Regions from separate parts of the Blastococcus sp. SYSU D00820 genome, predicted to be linked through region 4. Evidence: riboswitches for the same ligand, from Rfam matches in the RefSeq annotation. Region 4 holds a riboswitch; each other region holds the start of a gene.
The links. Region 4 has a riboswitch for cyclic di-AMP ahead of ACI79R_RS16955 (aggregation-promoting factor C-terminal-like domain-containing protein). Riboswitches for the same ligand answer to the same signal wherever they lie in the genome.
Positions count from the first base shown of each region.

Region 1: linked by a shared signal. The riboswitch ahead of ACI79R_RS10745 (NlpC/P60 family protein) and the one ahead of ACI79R_RS16955 (aggregation-promoting factor C-terminal-like domain-containing protein) in region 4 are both predicted to bind cyclic di-AMP.
Region 2: linked by a shared signal. The riboswitch ahead of ACI79R_RS14770 (hypothetical protein) and the one ahead of ACI79R_RS16955 (aggregation-promoting factor C-terminal-like domain-containing protein) in region 4 are both predicted to bind cyclic di-AMP.
Region 3: linked by a shared signal. The riboswitch ahead of ACI79R_RS10150 (NlpC/P60 family protein) and the one ahead of ACI79R_RS16955 (aggregation-promoting factor C-terminal-like domain-containing protein) in region 4 are both predicted to bind cyclic di-AMP.

Region 1 covers NZ_JBJGZW010000008.1:10,605-15,886, forward strand. The annotation lists gene ACI79R_RS10720 (SHOCT domain-containing protein) at 29-499, shown strand; gene ACI79R_RS10725 (DUF6308 family protein) at 504-1,172, shown strand; gene ACI79R_RS10730 (hypothetical protein) at 1,236-1,655, opposite strand; gene ACI79R_RS10735 (DUF4352 domain-containing protein) at 1,884-2,474, opposite strand; gene ACI79R_RS10740 (hypothetical protein) at 2,691-2,858, opposite strand; cyclic di-AMP (ydaO/yuaA leader) riboswitch at 3,184-3,329, shown strand; gene ACI79R_RS10745 (NlpC/P60 family protein) at 3,344-3,868, shown strand; gene ACI79R_RS10750 (hypothetical protein) at 3,927-4,301, opposite strand; gene ACI79R_RS10755 (ABC transporter substrate-binding protein) at 4,454-5,282, opposite strand, start outside.
Region 2 covers NZ_JBJGZW010000013.1:71,609-76,890, reverse strand. The annotation lists gene ACI79R_RS14780 (cyclase family protein) at 1-278, opposite strand, end outside; gene ACI79R_RS14775 (LysR family transcriptional regulator) at 385-1,308, shown strand; cyclic di-AMP (ydaO/yuaA leader) riboswitch at 1,454-1,609, shown strand; gene ACI79R_RS14770 (hypothetical protein) at 1,802-2,698, shown strand; gene ACI79R_RS14765 (hypothetical protein) at 2,734-3,009, shown strand; gene ACI79R_RS14760 (ABC transporter substrate-binding protein) at 3,316-4,512, shown strand; gene ACI79R_RS14755 (branched-chain amino acid ABC transporter permease) at 4,577-5,282, shown strand, end outside.
Region 3 covers NZ_JBJGZW010000007.1:72,154-77,435, reverse strand. The annotation lists gene ACI79R_RS10165 (AMP-dependent synthetase/ligase) at 1-439, shown strand, start outside; gene ACI79R_RS10160 (glycosyltransferase family 4 protein) at 427-1,581, opposite strand; gene ACI79R_RS10155 (M48 family metallopeptidase) at 1,578-2,843, opposite strand; gene ACI79R_RS10150 (NlpC/P60 family protein) at 2,933-3,907, opposite strand; cyclic di-AMP (ydaO/yuaA leader) riboswitch at 4,050-4,222, opposite strand; gene ACI79R_RS10145 (hypothetical protein) at 4,480-4,785, opposite strand; gene ACI79R_RS10140 (D-alanyl-D-alanine carboxypeptidase family protein) at 4,855-5,282, opposite strand, start outside.
Region 4 covers NZ_JBJGZW010000017.1:41,816-47,097, forward strand. The annotation lists gene ACI79R_RS16940 (FMN reductase) at 1-390, opposite strand, end outside; gene ACI79R_RS16945 (LLM class flavin-dependent oxidoreductase) at 387-1,490, opposite strand; gene ACI79R_RS16950 (hypothetical protein) at 1,773-2,522, shown strand; cyclic di-AMP (ydaO/yuaA leader) riboswitch at 2,689-2,845, shown strand; gene ACI79R_RS16955 (aggregation-promoting factor C-terminal-like domain-containing protein) at 3,058-3,882, shown strand; gene ACI79R_RS16960 (class I SAM-dependent methyltransferase) at 4,033-4,677, shown strand; gene ACI79R_RS16965 (TetR/AcrR family transcriptional regulator) at 4,738-5,282, shown strand, end outside.

The DNA of each region.
Region 1 (5,282 bases), on a different contig from region 4:
CGGTGCCGGCCTGCCGCAGGGTCGGGGCGTGGCGAAGCGGAGATCGGCGACCGGCGCGGTGCTCGCGCTGCTGGTGGGCATCGGGCTGGTGGTGACCGGGCTCGTCGTCGGGCTGGCGCCGCAGCAGGCCGGCACGACCAGCTGCGGCTCGGCGTTCCTCCCCGATCCGTCGGACTCGACCGAGTACTGGAGCAGCACGCTGGGCTACCGGTCCAACGGCACCTTCTCCGACCTGGCCGAGGAGATCTGCGCCGACCGGACGAGCGAGGAGCTGCTCGGCGGGCTGGTCGCGCTGGGCGCCGGGATCCCGCTGACGGTGCTGGGTGCGGTGGTGCTGCGCCGGCGGGCGCCCCGCCCCGCTCCCGTTCCCGTCCCCTCCCCCGCCGGCCCGACCGTCGACGACCTCGGGAAGCTGGCGGATCTGTACCGGTCGGGGCTGCTGACCGACGAGGAGTTCCGCGCGGCGAAGCGGCGGCTGCTCGCCGTGGACGGAGGGTGAGCCCATGGCCTACACGCTGCCGAGCTGCCTGGACGACGAGGCGACTGCGCTCGGGTACCTGCAGGAGTACTACGGCCCGGACGGCGGCGACGCCTACACCGGCGCCCACTTCGACACCTGGGGCGGCAACGACCCCGACCGGTTCACCGCCGAGGACCTGGTCGCCGTCACGTTCCTGTCCGTGGCCGTCCCGCCGATGACGGCCCGCCGGCTGATCCGCACGGAGGCCGCGCGCTTCGCCGACCTGCTGCACGCCGTCGGCCCGGACCGTGACCTCGTCACCGAGGACGTCGCGATCGACAAGGCCTGGCCGGCCCGCCGGCTGAACAAGGCGCTCGACGACCTGCCGGGCATCGGGCCGACGATCGCCAGCAAGCTCCTCGCCCGCAAGCGGCCGCACCTGGTGCCGATCTACGACTCCGTGGTGGCGAAGGTGACCGACGCCTACGACACGCAGTGGGAGCCGCTGCGCAGCGAGCTGCGCCGCAACGACGGAGCACTGCACCAGACCCTGCTGCGTCTTCGGGAGCAGGCCGGCATCGGACCGCACGTCTCGGCCATCCGCGTCTACGACGTCATCACGTGGATGGAGGGCAAGAAGAAGGGCTACGCGCCCGCGACGCCCGCCGAGGCGATCGGCGCCGCACTGGCCGACGTCCCCGAGGACGAGTAGCCCGGACGCACGCGACCCCCGCCCGGAGGCCCGGACGGGGGTCGCTGCGTCGGTGCGGCCCGGTCAGGGGCAGCGCTCCTCGCGCTTCACGACGCCGAAGTCGATCTGCCCCTCGACGTCGCCGGTGACCTGCTGGCCGGCGGGGACGTTCTGCGTGCAGACGATCCAGTTCGAGTCGACGACCTGGTTCCGGCTGCCCAGGAGGTCGTGGGAGACGCTGTAGAAGACGCCGAACTGCTGCACCGTGTTCTGGGCGGTCTGCAGGTCCACGCCGACCAGGTTCGGCATGACGAAGTCGACGACCGGCTCGGCGGCGGTCGTGGGCGCGGGCGCCGTGGAGCTGGCCGGGGGCGGCGCGACGGGCTGGGTGCTGGGCGACGCCGTCACCGTCTCGGTGACGACCGAGGGCGTGCTCTCGGCGTCGGCCGACGCGTCGTCCCCTCCCCCGCACGCCGAGACGGCGACGCCGGCGGCGAGGAGCACGGCGAGCGCGGGAAACCGCGGGCGCCGGCGGAGCGGCGTCGATGGCAGGGACCGGAGGTGGTGCGACTGGTGCATGGGAGTGACCGTCGCACCCGCGGGAGCGGTCGTCGGGCATTTACGGTCCGACGCCGTCCCGGATGACTCCGCCGTCCCACCGATCCCGCCCGGAACGCCGACGACCCCCGCCCGGAGGTCCGGGGGGGGGTCGTCTGCGGTGGGATCAGGACGTCACTGGAGCGCGACGGTGACGCCGCCGGAGAAGGCGGAGTCGTGCAGCTCGAGCGAGGCCGGCGTCGTGCCGACCGGCACGTCGAAGATGACCTTGCTGTTCAGCGTGTTGCCGGGGTTGATCTCCTCGTACAGCGAGGCCGAGTTCGGCAGGTAGAACGAGGCCTCGGTGTCGGCGCTGAACTCCTGGCCCTCGGCGTTGCGCAGGGTGGCGTTCTCGCCGAAGAAGCTCTGCGCCTCGTTGCCGATGTTGCTGATGGTCAGGTCGACGATGCAGAAGGTGCCCTGCGCGGTGATGCTCACGTACTGGTCGCCGAGGCTGGTCGCGCTGCAGTCGACGCCGTTGACGACGAACTGGAACTTGCCGTCCAGCGCCGGCTGCCCGATGCCGACGGACGACGACTCGCTGGAGCCGCCGGAGGCCGAGCCGGCGGAGGAGTCGTCGGACCCGCCCTTGCCGGTCTGCGTCGCGATGATGGCGATGACGACGATCGCGACCAGGGCGAGGAACCACGCCTTCTTGTAGAAGGGCTTGCTCGTGGGCTGCGGGGGCGCGGGCTGCTCGGCGGGCGCCTGGAGGTTCTGGACCATGGGATTCCTCGGTGCGTCGGTGGATCGGAGCGCGGACCGGGGGCCCGCTCGACGTCGTCATCGGCGGACCAGTACCGAGACGACTCGGAACGGCCCCATTTCGGATCCCTGTGGTCACAGCACTCCCTGTCGCCTCACAGGGACGTCGGCTCCCGACGCACGCGACCCCCGCCCGGAAGGCCCGGGCGGGGGTCGCGTGGTGTGTTCGGCTGCGGGTCAGCGCACCGGGCCGCGGCCGCGGCCGGCGCCGCCGCCGCGCTTCTTGTTCTGCTCGCCCATCTGCGCGATCAGCTGCTTGATCTTGGCCTGGTTCTCCGGCTTGCGGGCCAGGTCGTAGGCCTTCTTGGCGATACCGGCGACCGCCAGGTTGCGGAGCATGCCCATGGTCGGAACCTCCCTCGGTTGGTTGCCAGGGAGTCTGCCCGCACACCGGGACGGCGAATCATCGCGCACGGGTGATCATGCGTGGCTACGGGCTGTCACGCAGCGCCGGTACGCGGCGATCTCGGAAGGGTCGGGGCCGCAGCCGTCGCCGTCCTCCGCGAAAGGGCAGGTGGGCGCGCGCACTCCGGCTCCGCAACGCCCGGATCCGCTCCCGGTCGGGCAGGCGTGTCGGCGCCGTCGGCCGGGTGGAGACCTCGGCGGGCGGTACCTAGCGTCGTCGCGGTCCGGACGAGACCCGCACCCGCTGCCGCACCCTGGCCGCACTCGCCGGACACCGCCGAACCGGGCATCCGCCCGGGCCGGGGACCCACCGATCCACTGGGGTGAAGCGCTGTCCGGGAACGGACGGCGCCGGGCGACTTCCGCGCCCGAACCCGTCAGCTGACCCGGTAGGCGGTGCACGGAACAGAGGAGAACCGTCGTCCATGACGACCATGCGCACGTCCCTGCCCCGCCGGTCCAGCCGCTCGCTGCGCGGCGCCGTCATCGCCCTGGCGGCCGGTGCCGGGGTGGCCCTCACCCCGGCGGTGGCCTCCGCCAGCGCCGAGGCCCCTGCGGCCGCGGCTCCCGCTGCTGCCGCGCCGGTCGCGGCACCCAACGCCGCGGCGCAGACCGCGGTCGACGCCGCGCTCAGCCAGCAGGGCAAGCCCTACGCCTGGGGTGGCTCGGGGCCGTCGAGCTACGACTGCTCGGGGCTGGTGCAGTACGCCTACCGGGCGGCGGGCATCGAGCTCCCGCACTCGTCGCGCATGCAGTCGACGATGGGCGCGCCGGTCGACCGGGCGAGCCTGCAGCCGGGTGACCTGGTCTTCTACTACTCCCCGGTGAGCCACGTGGGCATCTACATCGGCAACGGGCAGATGGTGCACTCCTCGACCTACGGCAAGCCGGTCGCCGTGGTCGACGTGGACGACATGCCGGGCTACAACTCCGCGCGGCGGATCGCCTGACCCTCGGGTCCGACGCCCGGAGCCCCGGCCGCCGCGCGCGGCCGGGGCTCCGGCGCGGTCAGGACCGGCAGCCGGCGTAGGGCCGGTGCGCCGGCTGCAGCGAGAAGACCGCCTCCGCGTCGCGCGGCCAGGTGCTCAGGAACAGCAGGTTGAACCGCAGGTTGTAGAAGCCGTGCGCCCCGGCGTCGCGGACGGCGGCGGCCACCGCGTCGGCGTCGTGGTGGGCGAAGCGCTCGAGCTCCCCGAAGACGGCGAGGGTGACGGCCTCATCGGCGGCGTCCATGACGACGACGGGCAGCCAGTCCTCGGCCGGCGCGGTCTGGCTGAGCAGGATGTGCACCCGGTTCGGCGCATGGCCGACGCCCGTGCGGCCGCAGGTCAGCGGAGCGGTGCGGACGGCCTCGCCGCCGTTCGGCTCGTACATCTCGGACACCGTCGTCCTCCCCCGTGTCGTGCTGGTGCTGTACCGCGCGGTGCCCAGCCCACCACCGCGCATGCACGCGGGACCGTTCCGACCATCGGTGTGGGTGAGGGCGGCGGCGGATCGGGTGAACCGGCGGGCCTCCGGTGACGGAGCGCGACGGATCAGGGCTGCGCGAACACGCCCAGCTCGGAGACCACCGTGTTGAGCAGCACGCCGCCCTCGTCGGCCACCTCCCGCAGGTAGATGGTCTGTTCGGGGGTCTGCCCGTTGAAGGTCCACGGGCCGCGGGGGCTGTCGTCGACCTCGCCGAGGTCCTGCAGCGCGGCGGTCAACGCCTCGCCGGACACGTCACCGGCCGCTTCCAGGGCCCGGGTGAGGACGTTGGCGGCGTCGTAGGCCTGCATGGCGTACACCGTCGGGAGGACCCCGTAGGCCTCTTCGTAGGCCTGGACGAAGGCCTGGTTGGCCTCGTTGTCGATCTCCGTCGAGTAGTGCAGCGAGGTGCGCACCCCGATCGCGGACGCACCCTGGCCCTCCAGCACGCTGCCCTCCGTGAGGAACCCGGAGCCGTAGAGCGGGATGGTGTCCTTGAGCCCGAAGTCGGTGTACTGCTTGACGAAGGCGACCGCCTCACCGCCGGCATAGAAGCAGAACACCGCGGCTGCGCCCGAGGACTGCGCGCCCGAGAGGAACGGCTGGAAGTCCTGCGTCGTGCCGAAGGGGGTGAGCGCCTGCCCGGCCACGGTTCCGCCGCCGGCCTCGTAGGCCTGGATGAAGCCCGCCACCACCTCCTGCCCAGCGGCGTAGTCGGGTGCCATGACGAACACCGGCCCGATGCCCTCGGCGGCCAGGTGGTCACCCATCGCGGCCGCCACCTGCGCGTTCGTGAACGACACCCGCCAGACGTAGGGGTTGGTCGCCTCGCCGGTGATCGGCCCGGCACCGGCGTTGCCGATCAACAGCACTTTCTGCGCCTCGTTGAACTGCTCG
Region 2 (5,282 bases), on a different contig from region 4:
GTGTCCAGCATCGTGTGCACCGGGTTGGTCCGCCGCCGCCAGCCCTTCTGCGGGCCGTCCATGTCGAAGGACTGCGACAGCGAGAAGCTCACCCCGCGCCGGATGCAGGCCGCGCCCTCGAGGCGCTTGGCCTCGTCGAGGAAGTTCAGCGTGCCCAGCACGTCGTCGGCACCCCAGCGGCCCCAGTTCGAGCACCGCTGCGCGGCGGCGGCGATGGCGCCCTCCGGATCGGAGCGGTCGAGCCGGTCGGCGGCGGGCCGGGATGGAGCAGGCAGCACGTCGGGTCCTCCTCGAAGCGACGTGCACCACAGTCCCGGGCGGTGGCCTATCACGGAAGAGGCAATCGATGATGGGTGTCATCAATGCCGTCGATACCCTCGGCCGGTGAACCTGAGCAACCTCGACCTCAACCTGCTGGTCTCCCTCGACGCCCTGCTCGAGCAGCGCAGCGTCACCCGGGCGGCGCAGCAGCTAGGGCTCAGCCAGCCCGCGCTGTCGGCGTCGCTGGCGAGGTTGCGCCGGCACTTCGGGGACGAGCTGCTCTCCCGGGTCGGCAACGCCTACCGGCTCACCCCGCTGGCGGCCCAGCTCCGCCCGCGCGTCCGGCTGGCGCTGGACGGGGTGGAGCGGGTGTTCACCGCGCAGCCGGACTTCGACCCCGCCGAGTCGACGCGCGAGTTCTCCGTCCTGCTCAGCGACTACGGCTGCGCCGTCCTCGGCGACACGCTGGCCCAGCTGCTGGCCGAGGAGGCCCCCGGCGCCCGGCTGCGCCTCCTGCACAACACGCCCGATGCCGTCGACCAGGTGCAGGAGACGCTGCTCAACCGCGACCTCCTGGTGCTCCCGCACGGCTTCATCAGCGACCTGCCGCACGCCGACCTGCACCAGGACCGGTGGGTGCTCGTCGTGTCCGCCGACAACCCGGTGGTGGGAGAGGAGGTGACCGTCGAGCACCTGGAGTCGCTCCCGTGGGTCGCCACCTACCACGGGCCGACGGCCTCCACGCCCGCCGCCCGGCAGATGCGGATGCTCGGCATCGAGCCGCGGGTCCAGGTGGTCACCGAGAGCTTCCTCACGGTGCCCGGTCTGGTCGCCGGCAGCGGCCGCATCGCCTTGCTCCAGGAGCGGCTGGTGCGGTCGCTGCCGCTGGACGCCGGCGTGCGGGCGCTGCCCCTCCCGTTCGACGCCGGACCGCTGATGGAGGCGATGTGGTGGCACCCGGTGCACGACGGCGACCCCGAGCACCGGTTCTTCCGCGACCTCGTCACGCGGGCCGCGCGGCAGGCGACCGAGCCGCTCGCACCCTGACCCCGGATACACCGCCCGCCCGCGCGGCGACCGCCGCGACACGCATCACGCTGACGAAACGCCGGTCTCCGATTGTCACGAGTCCATAACGACGACTACCGTGTCGGCGTCCGACCGGTCGTCACGACCCCTGCCGGGGGAGTCCGGGCGGACGCCGCCGAGTCGCCCTCCGGGGCGAGCCGGGGACCCACCGCACCACTGGGGTGAATCCCGCGTCGCAGGACCTCGCGTCCCGCGCCGGGTAGGGCTGCTTCCCGCCCGAACCCGTCAGCTGACTCGGTAGGCGGCCTTCTGGGAGAAACGGAGAGCCGCCCGATGGCGCGCCCTGCCACTGCTGCACGTCCTCGATCGACCCGGCACTGCCGGCCCCTGGTGCGCCCGCGGATCTGACCGCCGGCCGGGCCCGTCCCCGCCGCCGCCGTCCCCGCACCCATCCCACGGCCCCCGCGCCCCTGGCGCCGCCGTGCCCGCACCGCTCGGAGCACCCCCCTCGATGGATCCCCGTACGACCACGTCCGGCCACGCCGCCGGCCGCCGCACCCGCACCGCCCGCCGCCGCGTCCTCGCCGGCCGCCGTCCCGGTCTCCTGCTGGGGGTCGCCGTCGCCGGCGCCGTCCTCGGCAACGTCGTCCTCGGCGTCGACCCCGGAGCGCAGGCCGAGGCCGGCGCGTCGGAGACCGTGAGCGTCGCCCAAGCCCTCGGCCTCAGCGCCCAGAGCGGTCCCGTCGACGTCACCGAGAACCTCCAGCCGCTGGAGGACCTCGCGGCCAGCCGCAGCACCCGCGAGGCCGAGGAGGCCGCCGCGCAGCAGGCGCAGGCCGCCGCCGACCAGGCCGCCCTCGACGCACAGCGGGCCGCGGCCGAGGCCGCCGCCCGCGCCGAGGCGGAGGCCGCCGCGGCTGCGGCCGCGGCCGCGGAGGCCGCCGCGGCGGCCGAGGCGGCCGCCGAGGAGGAGTCCTCCTCCGGCGGCTCCGGCTCCTCTGGCGGCTCCGGCGGCGGCGGGGCGTCGGCCAGCACCGCGGCCACCTCGGTCGCGCAGATCCGCAACACCGCCGGACCGGTGTCGTCGCGGGTGCAGGCGGCCGCCGACGCCGTGGTGAGCAACGTGCCCGGCGCCGGGGGCATCACCCTCGGCGGCACCCGCGCCAGCGCCACCGACCCGGACGGGCACCCGTCGGGGAACGCGCTGGACTACATGGTCATGTCCGACGCCGCGCTCGGCGACGCGATCGTGGCGTACCACATCGCGCACTGGGACGAGCTCGGCGTGGCCTACATCATCTGGGAGCAGCGGATCCTCCAGTCCCCGGGCGGCTCCTGGTCGACCATGGAGGACAGGGGCGGCGTGACCGCGAACCACTTCGACCACGTCCACGTCAACTACCGGTGAGCGCGGGCGGTCCGGGCCGCCGTAGCGTCAGCGGCGTGGCACGCGAGTACGACGACGGCGAGGACGACCGCGCTCGGGACGGCGCACCGCCGGCCCCGGAGATCCCCTCCCTGGCCTCCCTGCGGTCGCCGGCCCGCCGTTCGGCGCTCGACCTGCTGGTGCCCGAGCGGCCGGCCGGCCCGCCGGCGCGACCGGCGCGGCCGGCGCCCCGGCCGCCGGAGTACGCCGACCTGCTGCTGCTCGGCCGCGTGGTCGTCCGCTCGCTCGCCGGGCTGCCCGGCCGCTGCCTCCGGCGGCTGCTGACCCGCTGACGGTCCGCCCGTCCCGCTCCTCCTCGGCCCGACCCGCGCCTCCCGGCGCCGGTCGGGCCGAGTGCTGTCCGGGCACCGCGCGCCGCGATCCGGCCCGCCACCTCGGCGATCAGGTAACAGAACGGTCAGCGTCGTTGACGCCGCTCTCGTGATCCACCTAACATCCGGCGGCAACCAAGCACTTGCTTGGGAGCACGCCGGCTGCCTTCCAGACGGCGGTTCCGCACGCGTACGGGCACCACCCCCATCCGACCGGCCACACCCCGAGGAAGTGGTATGCGGACATCCCGGACCCGAATCGCCGCCGTGACGGCGGCCGCCTCGCTCGCCCTGGCGACCGCCGCCTGCGGCGGTGGCGACGACGAGCCCAACCGCCCCGAGGCCAACGCCGAGCTGACCGGGGAGCCGATCATCATCGGCCTCGACGAGGACAGCACCGGCCCCGGCGCCTCCTACAGCGTCATCGCCGGCAACGCGATCCGTGCGGCGATCGACCAGCTCAACGCCACCGACGGCATCCTCGGCCGCCCGGTCGAGCTCGTGGTGGAGAACGACGAGAGCGACCCCACCAAGACGCCCTCGATCGTGCGCAAGCTGATCGACCAGAACCCGGCGTTCCTCATCCTGCAGAGCTCCGGCGCGGCGATCGCTCAGGCCAAGCCGGTCGTCCAGCAGGCCGGGATCCCGGCGATCGCGCCGACGTCGATCTCCCAGTCGGTCGCGCTGCCGCCCGACGCGGACTTCACCTACACCCTGGCCAATCCGCTCAACGACTTCGTCGAGACCTACTGCGGCGCCTTCGAGGAGGCCGGCATCGAGACCCTCGCCGTCCTTTCCGACGCCTCGCCGACGATCGACGGCGTCAACGGCCTGCTGCTGCCCGGTCTCGGCGAGTGCGTGGAGTTGATCGCCGAGGAGGAGGCGCCGGTCGACACGTCCGACCTCAGCGCCCAGGTCGCCCGGATCGAGGACGCCGGCCCCGACGCGGTGCTGGTCTCCAGCGTCGGCGGCAACTTCGAGGTGCTCGCACACAACACGCTGTTCGAGCAGCTGCCCGACGTCCAGCGGTTCTCGCTGGCCTCGATCGGCAACCAGGCTGCGTCGTGGGAGCTGGCCAACCCCGGCGCTCTCGAGGGTCTGGTCTTCATGGGTTCGCTGGATCCCGACAACGAGCGGACGGCGGAGCTGCAGGAGACCCTGCGCGAGGCCTACGGCGACGACGAGTTCCAGGTGTCGGCCTACGACGCGAACGGCTGGGACACCGTCATGCTGATCAAGCAGGCCATCGAGGCCGCGGGCACGGACGAGCCGCTCGCCGTCCGCGACGCGCTGAACCAGATCACCGGGTACGAGGCGTCGTTCGGCCAGCCGGGCTTCACGCTGTCCTTCGCCCCGGACAAGCACCTCGGTGCCGACGGACTCTGCGGGCTGGTCCTCACCGTGTTCGGCGAGGACAACCGCCCGGCCGGTGCGTGGGAGACCTACCAGCCCCCGTGCGACTGACCTCGTCGTCCGACCGACCGGGTCGGGCCGTCCGCGGCCCGGCCCGGTCCCCGAGGGGAGAACGATGAGCGACCCCCAGCTCTGGCTGTCGGCACTGGAGATCGGCTGCTTCTTCGGCCTGATCGCGCTGGGATACCAGCTGATCCTCGTCGGCGCCGGCTTCTTCAACTTCGCGCTCGGGCCCTACGCCATGGTGGCGGGCCTGGGCACCTCCTACCTCGTCATCCGCGAGGACATGGACGTCTGGCTCGGCGTGCTCTGCGGCCTGCTGATGGCCGTGGGCCTGGCCGTGGTCACCGAGCTGCTGATCGTGCGTCCGGTGCAGGCCAAGTCCGGGTCCGGCGAACTGCCGGCCCTGGTCGCCGTCGCCGCGGTGCTCTTCGCCATCCAGCAGGCGGCGGGTGCGGTGTTCGGCCGCGTCTCGCTGCCCGGCCAGCGGCTGCTCGACGTCCCGCCGTGGCGGTTCGGGGAGGTCGTGCTCAACGGCTCGACCGCCCTGCTGCTGGGCACGACCGTCGTGGTGTTCGTCCTGGTCGGGCTGTGGGTGAAGCTCACGGTGACCGGCCGGCTGCTGCGCGCCGTCGGCGACAACCCGCGCGCGGCCGGCCTGCTCGGGCTGCCCGTCGGGCGGGTGCGCCTGGTGGCGTTCATCCTGGGCGGCCTGATCGCGGGCATCGCCGGCATCCTGTTCGCGCCCAAGGCCGGGGTGAGCTTCACCAGCGGCCTGAGCTGGACGCTGGTCGGCTTCCTGGCCCTCGTCATCGGCGGCA
Region 3 (5,282 bases), on a different contig from region 4:
CCTCAAGATCACCGGCCGCAAGAAGGAGATCCTGGTGACCGCGGGCGGCAAGAACGTCGCCCCCGCCGTCCTGGAGGACCGGCTGCGCGCCCACCGGCTGGTCAGCCAGTGCATCGTCGTCGGCGACCAGCGCCCGTACATCGCGGCGCTGATCACCCTCGACGAGGAAGCCCTGCCGCAGTGGCTGCAGTCGAAGGGCAAGCCGGCCGACACCAAGGTCGCCGACCTCGTCGACGACCCCGACATCAAGGCCGAGCTCGACGCCGCGGTGGCCGACGCCAACAAGGCCGTCTCCCAGGCCGAGGCGATCAAGCGGTACCGGGTCCTCACCACCGACTTCACCGAGGACAACGGGATGCTGACCCCGAGCCTGAAGCTCAAGCGCGGGGTGGTCCTCAAGGAGTTCGGCTCCGAGGTCGAGGCCCTCTACTCCCGCTGAGCGCCGGGTCCCGGCGCCAGCAACGCTGCGAAGGTCGCCGCGATCGTCTCCCACGACCACCGCTGCTCCACCCACGCCCGGCCGGCCGCGCCCATCGCGCGGCGCAGGCCGGCGTCGGACAGCAGGTCGGCGACGGCCGCGGCGACCTCGCCGGGTGAGCGGGGGTCCCGCACGACCCGGCCGGTGACGCCGTCCTGCACCGCCTCGGGCGCTCCCCCGCTGGTGCCGGCCACCACCGGGCGGCCGACCGCGGCCGCCTCCAGGTAGACCATCCCGAGCCCCTCGACGTCCAGGCCCCCGCGCCGGGTGCGGCACGGCATCGCGAAGACGTCGCCGGCCGCGTAGTGGGCGGGCAGCTGGTCCGGCGGCACCGGACCGGTGAGGACGACGGAGTCCTGCAGGCCGCGCGCGGCGACGGCCCGGCGCAGCCGTGCCTCCTCCGGCCCCCCTCCCACGAGGAGCAGCCGCGCGCGCGGGTGGCGCGCCAGCACCTGCGGCCAGCCGGCCACGAGCACGTCCTGGCCCTTGCGCGGCACCAGCCGGGACACGCAGACGACCACCGGCGCGTCCCCCAGGCCGTGCCGGCGGCGCACCACCGCGCCGTCGGCGGCCGGGGAGAACGCCTCGACGTCCACCCCGGGGGACAGCTGGGCCAGCCGGGCCCGCTCCCCCAGCGCCGGCGCCAGCCGGCTGCGGGTGTACTCGCTGATGTAGGTGAGCGTGTCCAGCCCGGTGGCGATCCGGCGCATCAGCGCCCGCCCGCCGGGCACGGCGACCCAGCCGGTCTCGTGCCCGTGCGTGGCGCCGACGAGGTGCCGGACCCCTGCGGCGCGCAGCCGCGGTGCCAGCAGGCCCAGCGGCGCGGCCGCCCCGAAGAACGCGGTGTCGCAGCCGTACCGGCGCACCAGGTCCACCGCCACCCGGGCCGTCCCCGGTGTCGGCAGCAGCATCGCGGTCGGCCGGCGCACCACCGGGTAGGGCAGCGCGGCGTCGTACTCCTCCCACCCCGGGGACCGGGAGGCCAGGACCACCAGCGACTCCGGCGGCCGGCGGGCCAGCAGGGCGGCCACGAAGGTCTGGATGCCGCCCTGGCGCGGCGGGAAGTCGTTGGTGACGACGAGGGTGCGCCCGGTGCCGGTCACCGCGGTCCCAGCCTCGTCCAGTCACCGGCCATCGCCACCCGCTGCGGCCCGGTCGGGTGGGAGCCGAAGAACCACTGCCAGGCGGCCGGCGGATCGGGGTCGGAGAGGTTGGTGACCGCCAGCCGGTTTTGCATCGCGACGAAGGCCTCCGGATCCCCGGTGAGGTCGAGGGCGTGCAGGTCGGCCCGGGCCTCGACGTGCCGGGAGACCAGGTTCTGCACCGGGGTGCCCAGCAGGGCGCCCACGCCGATCAGCAGCAGCACCACCGGGACCGCCCGGGGATCGCCGGGCGACTCGGCGCCGGCCCGGCGCAGCAGCGGCGTCCAGCTCAGCAGCCAGCCGAGCGCGGCCATGCCGGCCGCGGCGCCGAGCGCACCCATCAGCGTGCCGGTCAGGACGTCGTCGGTGGCCACGTGGCCGAGCTCGTGGGCGACGATCGACTCGATCTCGTCGTCGGGCAGCTGGTCGAGCAGCGTGTCGTAGAGGACGATCCGCCGCGTCGACCCGAACCCGGAGACGTAGGCGTTCAACGACGTCGTCCGTCGCGAGGCGTCGGCGACCAGGACGTCCTCGACCGGGGTGCCGCTCTCCTCGGCGAGCTCGAGCAGGTCGGTGCGCAGCTGGCCGGCCGGCAGCGACTCGAAGCGGTTGAACGCCGGCTCGATCAACACGGGGTACAGGAACGAGCCAGCGACGACCAGGCCGGCCGCGCCCAGCGACGCCCAGGCCCACCAGGTCCGCGGAGCCCGCCGCACCAGCCAGACGAGGAGCAGCAGGCCCACCGCCGTCAGCGCGGCGTCGATGGCGGTGGAGACGGCGACGTCCCGGAGCCACAGCGGCCAGCTGCGGGTGGACAGTCCGTACCGGTGGCGCAGCACCTCGCCGTAGGCGGAGACCGGAAGGGTGACCAGCCGGCCGACGACGAGGAGCGCGATCGTGCCGAGCAGCACCTGCCATCCCCAGCCACCACCCAGCGGACGGGCCACCAGGCGCACCAGCCGCCCGCCGAGCCGGGTGAGGCCGAGCACGGCGGAGACGGCGAGGCCGAGCAGCAGCGAGGTCAGCGACGCCGGGCGGATCGACGCGGCGAAGGCCTCGGCCCGGGCCACCACGTCCGCCGGCAGCCCCTCGCCCGGCCGGATCGGTGTCGCTCCGCCGGGCGGCTCGGGCAGCAGCGTCCACGGGGTGCGCAGGACGATGACCAGCACCAGGGCCGCGGCGAGTACGCCCGCGACCACCAGCGCGGCCCGACGGGCGCTCACCCGGCCGATCCTAGAGCGGCCGGCCCTGGAGACGACGCGGGCCGGTGACCTCGAGGGAGGTCACCGGCCCGCGTCGCTGGACCCTGTCGTCAGGCGATCCGGCGCATCGCGGTGATCCCGCCCATCGAGTCCACGCTGACGACCTTGACCGGCTGGCCGGAGGTCGAGGCGTGCACCATCTGGCCGTTGCCGATGTACATCGAGACGTGGCTGACCGGGCTGTAGTAGAAGATCAGGTCGCCCGGCTGCAGCTCGGCCCGGGAGACGGCCTGGCCCATCTGCGACTGCATGCGGCTGGAGTGCGGCAGGCTGATCCCGGCCGCCGCGTAGGCGTACTGGGTCAGGCCCGAGCAGTCGAAGGAGTTCGGCCCGCCGGCGCCCCAGACGTAGGGGTCGCCGACCTGTGCCAGCGCGGTGTCGACCGCCACCTGGGCAGCGCCGCTGGCGGCCGCCACCGGAGCGACCACGGGCACCGACTCACCGGCGTGCGCCGCGACGACCGCTGCCTGCTGCGGCGCCGACAGCCGGTCGTACTGGGCCTGGTACTCCGCGATGTCGTCCTGGAGCTGCTGCTCCTGCGCGGTGAGGTCGTCCAGCGTCTGCTCGGCCTCCGCCTCGGCGGCGTCGGCGTCGGCCTGGGCCTGCTCGGCGGCCTCGGCGGCCTCGGACACGTCGGCCAGGACGGCCGTGGTGTGCCCGGCGATCTGGTCGAGCGTGGCCAGCGAGGCGACGAAGTCCTCGGCCGACTCGCTGGTCATCAGCAGGTCGAGCGTGGCCATGTCGCTGCTGCTGGTGTAGGCGCTGCGGGCGACCTGGCGGATCTGGCCGTCCAGCTCGCCGAGCTGCGCCTCGGCGTCGGCGACGGCCTGGCGCGCGGCCTCGGCGGCCGCCTGCTGGGCCGCCAGCTGCTCGCGGGCCTCGTTGACCTGCTCGGAGACGACCTCGAGCTGGTGGCTGGCGTCGGCCACCAGCTGGGCGGCCTCGGCGGCGCTGCCGGCCTGCTCCGGGTCCGCCGCGGCGGTGCCCGGCAGGAAGGTGAGCGTCAGGGCGGCGGTGGTCCCCACCAGGACGCCGCGGCTGAACCGTCGGACGACGGGGCGGCGGAAGAGGGGAAGGCGGCCCGCTCCGTTCGCGGAGCCGGGGTGGAGCTGTTCGCGTGCATGCCCCAGTACAGGGCGAGGGGTCGCCACGGGCGGCGGCTCTCCGTTCTTCCTCAGCAACCGCCTACCGAGTTAGCTGACGGGTTCGGGCTGGGAAGAAAAGGTGCCCTATCTCTGCGCCCCGCTGCCGCGGGACGTGTGCCCCGGCGGACCGGCGCACGCGAGAACTCACCCCAGTGCTGCGGTGGGTCCCCGGTTCACCCCCGGCGACGCGGACCCGAGGGCCCCCGCACACCGGACGGTGATTCGGCGGTGCCCGGCCGAGGTCACCCCGTGTCGGGTGACGACCACTCGGTCGGACGCTGACACGGTACGGACGTGATGCAGTTGTGACAAACGCGCACCCCCTGGATTGTGGGAATACCCACTGTGAGGAGCGACGCCACTCCGTGGCGTGACCACTGGGGTGCGCGAGCCCACGCAGCGTCAGACGGCGGCTGCTGTCCGTGATCCGTGCCGGTCACCGGGCCGCCCCCTCAGCCGGTCCGCCGGCGCCCGCTCCCCCGCCCCGGGGCCGCCCCCGGCTCGTGCCGCAGCGGCGGCACCAGGCCGACGTCGGCCAGCGCCCGCACGGCCCGGCGCTCGACGTCGTCCAGGTCGACGACCACGCCCGGGCCGGGCGCGGCCACCTCGGGTGCCGGCGTCCGGGCGGGACGCCCGGCCAGGGGGACGACGGCCGGGTCCTCGGTCTGCCACGTCGGCGGGACGCCGAGCAGCACGGTGACCACACAGTCCGCGCAGCCGGTGCCGCGGGCGGTGCAGGTGTCGCAGTCGATGAGCATGGCTGCTCTCCTCGATGGCTGGTCTCTCTTCCGCGCCGGACGGTAGGGAGCGCCACCGACAATTCCGGCTCAGGTGCCGGCGTACTCCCAGTGCCAGGGCTCCTCGCGGCCGTTGCCCGGGTCGGCCCACGTGGGGTGCAGGAAGCCGAACCGGCCGGCGTTGGCGACCATCCACTGGTACTGCGGGGTGCCGAACACCTCGATGCCCCCGCAGAGGTCGACCGCCAGCCCCCAGCCGTGGTTGCTGGTGCCCGGCACCGCCGCCAGCGCGGGCTTCTGCCCGTAGAGCCGCACCTGGCTGGCGTAGGTGCGGTAGGAGTCGGTGATGCAGATCGGCGTCCCGAAGGACGCGGCGAAGGCCGCGCTCATGGCCCGGTAGGCCGCCGCCGCGTCGCAGCGCAGCGTGTGCCCGGCGACGCCCAACGGGCACATGGCGCTGGGCGGGATCAGCCCGTTGGGGTAGCCGCCCCACGAGCGCGCGCCGTCGTAGCTCGGCG
Region 4 (5,282 bases):
GTGCTCGAGCACCAGGGAGTGCCGGGCGGTGCCGGCGGTGGCGCCCATGAGCACCGGGGTGCCGGCCAGCGCGTCGCGGTCCAGGACGTCGACGAACGTCTTGAACAGGCCGCTGTAGGACGCCGAGAACACCGGCGTCACCGCGATCAGGCCGTCGGCCCCGGCCACGGTGCCCAGCGCCGCCTGCAGCGACCGGTTGGCGAACCCGGTGACCAGGTCGTCGGCGAGGTCGCGGGCGTGCTCGCGCAGCTCCACGACCTCGACGGTCGCGTCGTCCCCGCGCCGCCCGAGGGCGGCGACGGTGGCGGCGGTGAGGCGGTCGGCCAGCAGCCGGGTGGACGACGGCGTGCTCAGCCCGGCGCTGACGACGGCGAGGGTGCGGGTGCTCATCGGACCGGGACCTCCTCCTGCTGCTGCGCGGCGCGGGCCGCCACGAGGGCGGCGTGGGTGGGGGCGTCGGGCACGTGCGCGGGCTTGAGCGCGGCGAACTCGCGGCGCAGCACCGGCACGACCTCCCCGCCGAGGATGTCCAGCTGCTCGAGCACCGTCTTCAGCGGCAGCCCGGCGTGGTCGACGAGGAACAGCTGCCGCTGGTAGTCGCCGACGTACTCGCGGAAGCCCAGCGTGCGCTCGATGACCTGCTGGGGGCTGCCCACGGTCAACGGCGTCTCGCGGGTGAACTCCTCCAGCGACGGGCCGTGGCCGTAGACCGGGGCGTTGTCGAAGTAGGGCCGGAACTCGCGGACGGCGTCCTGGCTGTTCTTGCGCATGAACACCTGCCCGCCGAGGCCGACGATGGCCTGGTCGGCGCCGCCGTGCCCGTGGTGCTCGAAGCGGCGGCGGTAGAACTCGACCATCCGGGCGGTGTGCTCGGCCGGCCAGAAGATGTGGTTGGCGAAGAACCCGTCGCCGTAGTACGCGGCCTGCTCGGCGATCTGCGGGCTGCGGATCGAACCGTGCCAGACGAACGGCGGGACGCCGTCCAGCGGGCGCGGGGTCGAGGTGAAGCCCTGCAGCGGGGTGCGGTACTTGCCCGACCAGTCGACGACGTCCTCGGTCCACAGCCGGCGCAGCAGCGCGTAGTTCTCGACGGCGAGCGGGATGCCCTCGCGGATGTCCTGGCCGAACCACGGGTAGACGGGGCCGGTGTTGCCGCGGCCCATCATCAGGTCGACCCGGCCCTCGGCCAGGTGCTGCAGCATCGCGTAGTCCTCGGCGATCTTCACCGGGTCGTTGGTGGTGATCAGCGTGGTGGACGTCGACAGCTGCAGCCGCGTGGTGCGGGCGGCGATCCAGGCCAGCAGCGTGGTCGGGGAGGAGGAGAAGAACGGCGGGTTGTGGTGCTCGCCGAGGGCGAAGACGTCGAGCCCGACCTCCTCGGCCTTCAGCGCGATCGTCTGGACGGCCTTGATCCGCTCGGCCTCCGCGGGGGTGCGGCCGGTGGTCGGGTCCTGCGTGATGTCGCTGACGGTGAAGATCCCGAACTGCATGTCGATCGCCTCTTTGGTTGAGAGTGCAACTACTGGCCCGTGCAACCGGGGGTCGGGGGCGGGCATTCCCCGCGCTCCGGTCGTGACCGCTTCGTGACCGCTCCGTGACCTCTCATTGCCCCTGCGTAGTGGGCCGGGCACGCGCCGCTGGACTACGCCGGGAGCGCTCCGGAGGGCTCCGGATCGCCCTTCGCGGAGCGCGCCGGTGCGTCATCGTGGGTCGTGGGCGGATCCCCTCCGCAGGTGGGAGCGGAGGGGGACGGCGGACCCGGAGGGTGCTCCATGTCGCTGCGCGAAGAGGTACCGACCACTCCTGCGCCGGGCGCCGGGCCCGCTCGCGGTCTCGACGCGCTGCTCGGCACCGACCCCTGCTTCTCGGGCGCACTGCGCGGCTACGACCGGCTCCAGGTCGACACCTACGTGGCCTGGGCGGAGAACGAGATCGCCCTGGCGCGCCGGGAGAGCGACCACCTGCTCAGCCGCTACGCGGCCTGCTCCGGCGAGCTGCAGAACGCCCGCCGCCGGCTGGCGCAGTTCGTCCGCGAGCGGGACGGCGGAAAGGTGCGGGAGCTGGTCGAGCGCGCGGAGCGCCGCGCGGCCGAGACGGTGGCCGACGCCGAGGCCGAGGCCGAGCGGATCCGCGCCGAGGCCTGCACCGAGGCCGAGGCCCGGCTGGCCAAGGTGGCCGCGCTCCGGGACGCCGCCCGGGCCGAGCGCGACGAGCTGCTCGCCGGCGCCCGGCGGGAGGCCGAGGAGCTGCGCCGCGCCGCCGCCGAGGAACTCGCCGCGCGCCTGGCCGACGAGGAGCAGCGTGCCCGGCAGGACCGCGAGGCCGCCGAGGCCGCGGCCGCCGCCCGGCTGGCCGCCGTCGCCGCCGAGGTGCAGGCGCTGGAGGCGCAGCGGGACGAGGCCCGGCGGTCGCTGCGCCGGCTGACCGGCCAGATCGGCGACGCGCTGCAGGTGGTGGCCGGCAGCCTGCCCGAGGACCTCGTGCAGCTGACCGACGCCAGGCGTCCGGTGTCGGCGAGCTGAGGCCGGCGCCACTCCGGACGCTCCCCGCCCCACCCGTCACAGGGGTTGCGCGAGCTTCCTCACGGCGGGAATCCCGCTCGCGGCATTGTCACGGGACGGTAACGCCGCCTACGGTCGAGGCGTCCGGTCGGTCCGCAGTCCCCATCCGGGGAGCCCGGCCGGGCGCCGCCGAGTCGTGTCCGCACCCGTGGACGCGAGCCGGGGACCCACCGCAGCACCGGGGTGAATCCCGTCTGCCGGACGCCCGCCGTCCGTCAGCCGGGTAGGGCGCTTCCTTCCCGCCCGAACCCGTCAGCTAACTCGGTAGGCGGCCGCAGAAGGAACGGAGAGTCTCCGCATGCCCCGCCTCCGGGCTCCCTCGGGTTCCAGGGCCTCCCGGCCGCGCACCGCGCCGCCGACGTCGACGTCCTGACCCGCTGACGCCGGCCGGCCCCAGAGCCGCCGGCCCCCCGAAGACCACCGCAGCGCCGGGGTCGCCGCCCCGGGACCGGGGTCGCCTCCGCGCGCGCACTCTCCCTCGGAGCACCGCACCCCCATGCCCACGAGCACCCCGCAGTCCCCGGCCGCCGACACCCTCGAGGCGCCGGCCGTTCCCGCCGCCCCCGCCCGGGGCCGCCGCCGCGCCCGCCGCGCCACCACCCCGCTCGGCCCGCGCCGCCCCGCGCTCTACCTGGCCGCCGCGGCCGCCGGCGCCGTCCTGGTCAACGTGCTGACCACCAGCCCGCCGGCCGCAGACGCCGAGACCCGGACCGCGTCGGTGTCGGTCAGCGTCGCCGAGCAGCTCGGCATCACCGCCGAGCAGGCCGCGGCCGCCACCCCCGACCTCACCGGCCTGGAGGACCTCGCCGCCTCGCGCAGCGAGCGCGACGCCGCCGAGGCGCAGGCCGCCCAGGCGCAGGCCGCCGCCGACCAGGCCGAGCTCGACCGCCAGGCCGCCGAGGCCGCGGCCGCCGCGCAGGCCGCTGCCGAGGCGCAGGCGGCGGCGGAGGCCGCCGCCGCTGCCGAGGCCGCCGCCGAGCAGGCCGCCACCCAGCCGGCCGCCGCCCCGGCCCCCTCCTCCTCGGGTGGTGGGCAGGGCTCGTTCAAGGACTACGCCATGGCGCAGGTCGGCAGCGGCGGGGAGTTCGACTGCCTCGAGCGCCTCTGGGGCCGGGAGAGCGGCTGGAACCCCAACGCGCAGAACCCGACCAGCACCGCCTACGGCATCCCGCAGTTCCTCGACTCGACCTGGGCCGGCACCGGGATCGCCAAGACCAGCGACGGCTACCGCCAGATCGACGCCGGGCTGATCTACATCGAGAACCGCTACGGCTCGCCGTGCGGCGCGTGGGCGCACAGCCAGTCGACCGGCTGGTACTAGAAGGACCCCACTGCCCCCCACGCCTCGCAGGCTCGGCGCGGGACCCTGCAGCGGGGCCGCCGCTGCCCCCCACGCCTCGCAGGCTCGGCGCGGGACCCTGCAGCGGGGCCGCCGCCGCGGCGGCGCGGGGCCAGGTGGTGGGATCCCCGGGTGACGCTCGTCCCCGTGCCCGCCGCCTTCGTCCGCGCCCACACCCAGGTGCGCCGGCCCTCGTCGGTGCCGGAGGTCCGGCTGCACGTCGCCGACGACGTCGTCGCCCTGTGGGAGGCCATGGAGGTCGACGCCGGGGGAGCCGGTGACGCCCCGCCGTTCTGGGCGGCGGCCTGGCCCGGCGGGCAGGCCCTGGCCCGCTTCGTCCTCGACACCCCGGAGGTCGTGGCCGGCCGGACGGTCCTCGACCTCGGGGCGGGCAGCGGCCTGGTCGTGCTCGCCGCGGCACTGGCCGGGGCGACCGGCCTGCTGGCCAGCGACGTCGACCCGTTCAGCCGGACGGCGATCGGCGTGAACGCCGTCCTCAACGGCATCCGCGACGTCAGCGTGCTCGGCGACGTGCTGGGCCACGACCTGCCCGGCGTGGACGTCGTCCTGGCCGGCGACGTCTGCTACGACCGCGCGATGACCGAGCGGGTGCTGCCGTTCCTCGAGCGGCTGCGCGACCGGGGGGCGGAGGTCTACATCGGCGACCCCGGGCGCCCCTACCTGCCGCACGAGCGCCTGACCGCGGTCGCCGTCTCCGACATCGCCGAGACCGAGGGCCCGGGCATCCGGCGGACGACGGTGTGGCGGCTGCCCTGAAGGGGTGGGCCCCGGCTCGACACCGTGTCGAGATCCTCGACGCTGGTTAGGGTCGGCGGCGTGGCCGCACCGCTCGACGACGCCGCCGGGCCCTCGCGCGGGCGCCGCACCCGCCGGCCCTCCGGCGACGACCGGGAGCGGGCCCTGCTGGCCACCGCCGAGCGGCTGCTCGAGGAGCGGCGGCTGGCCGAGATCTCCGTCGACGACCTCGCCCGCGGCGCCGGCATCTCCCGGCCCACCTTCTACTTCTACTTCCCGTCCAAGGACGCCGTCGTCCTCGCGCTGCTCGACCGCGTGGTCGCCGAGGCGCGGGCGCTGCGCGCCCAGGCGCTGGCCGGCGCCTCCGGCGACGTGCGGGAGAGCTGGCGGCTGGCGCTGGTCGCCGTCCGCGACACCTTCCGGGAGCACCGGGCCCTGACCGCCGCGGCCACCGAGCTGCTGGCCGGGAGCGCCGAGGTGCAGGCGCTGTGGTCGCAGGTGATGGAGGGCTTCGTCGAGGAGACCGCCGCGGCCATCGAGGCCGAGCGGGCCCGCGGCGCGGCGCCGGACGGGCCGCCGGCCCGCGACCTCGCCGTCGCGCTGAACTGGATGAACGAGCGGGTCAT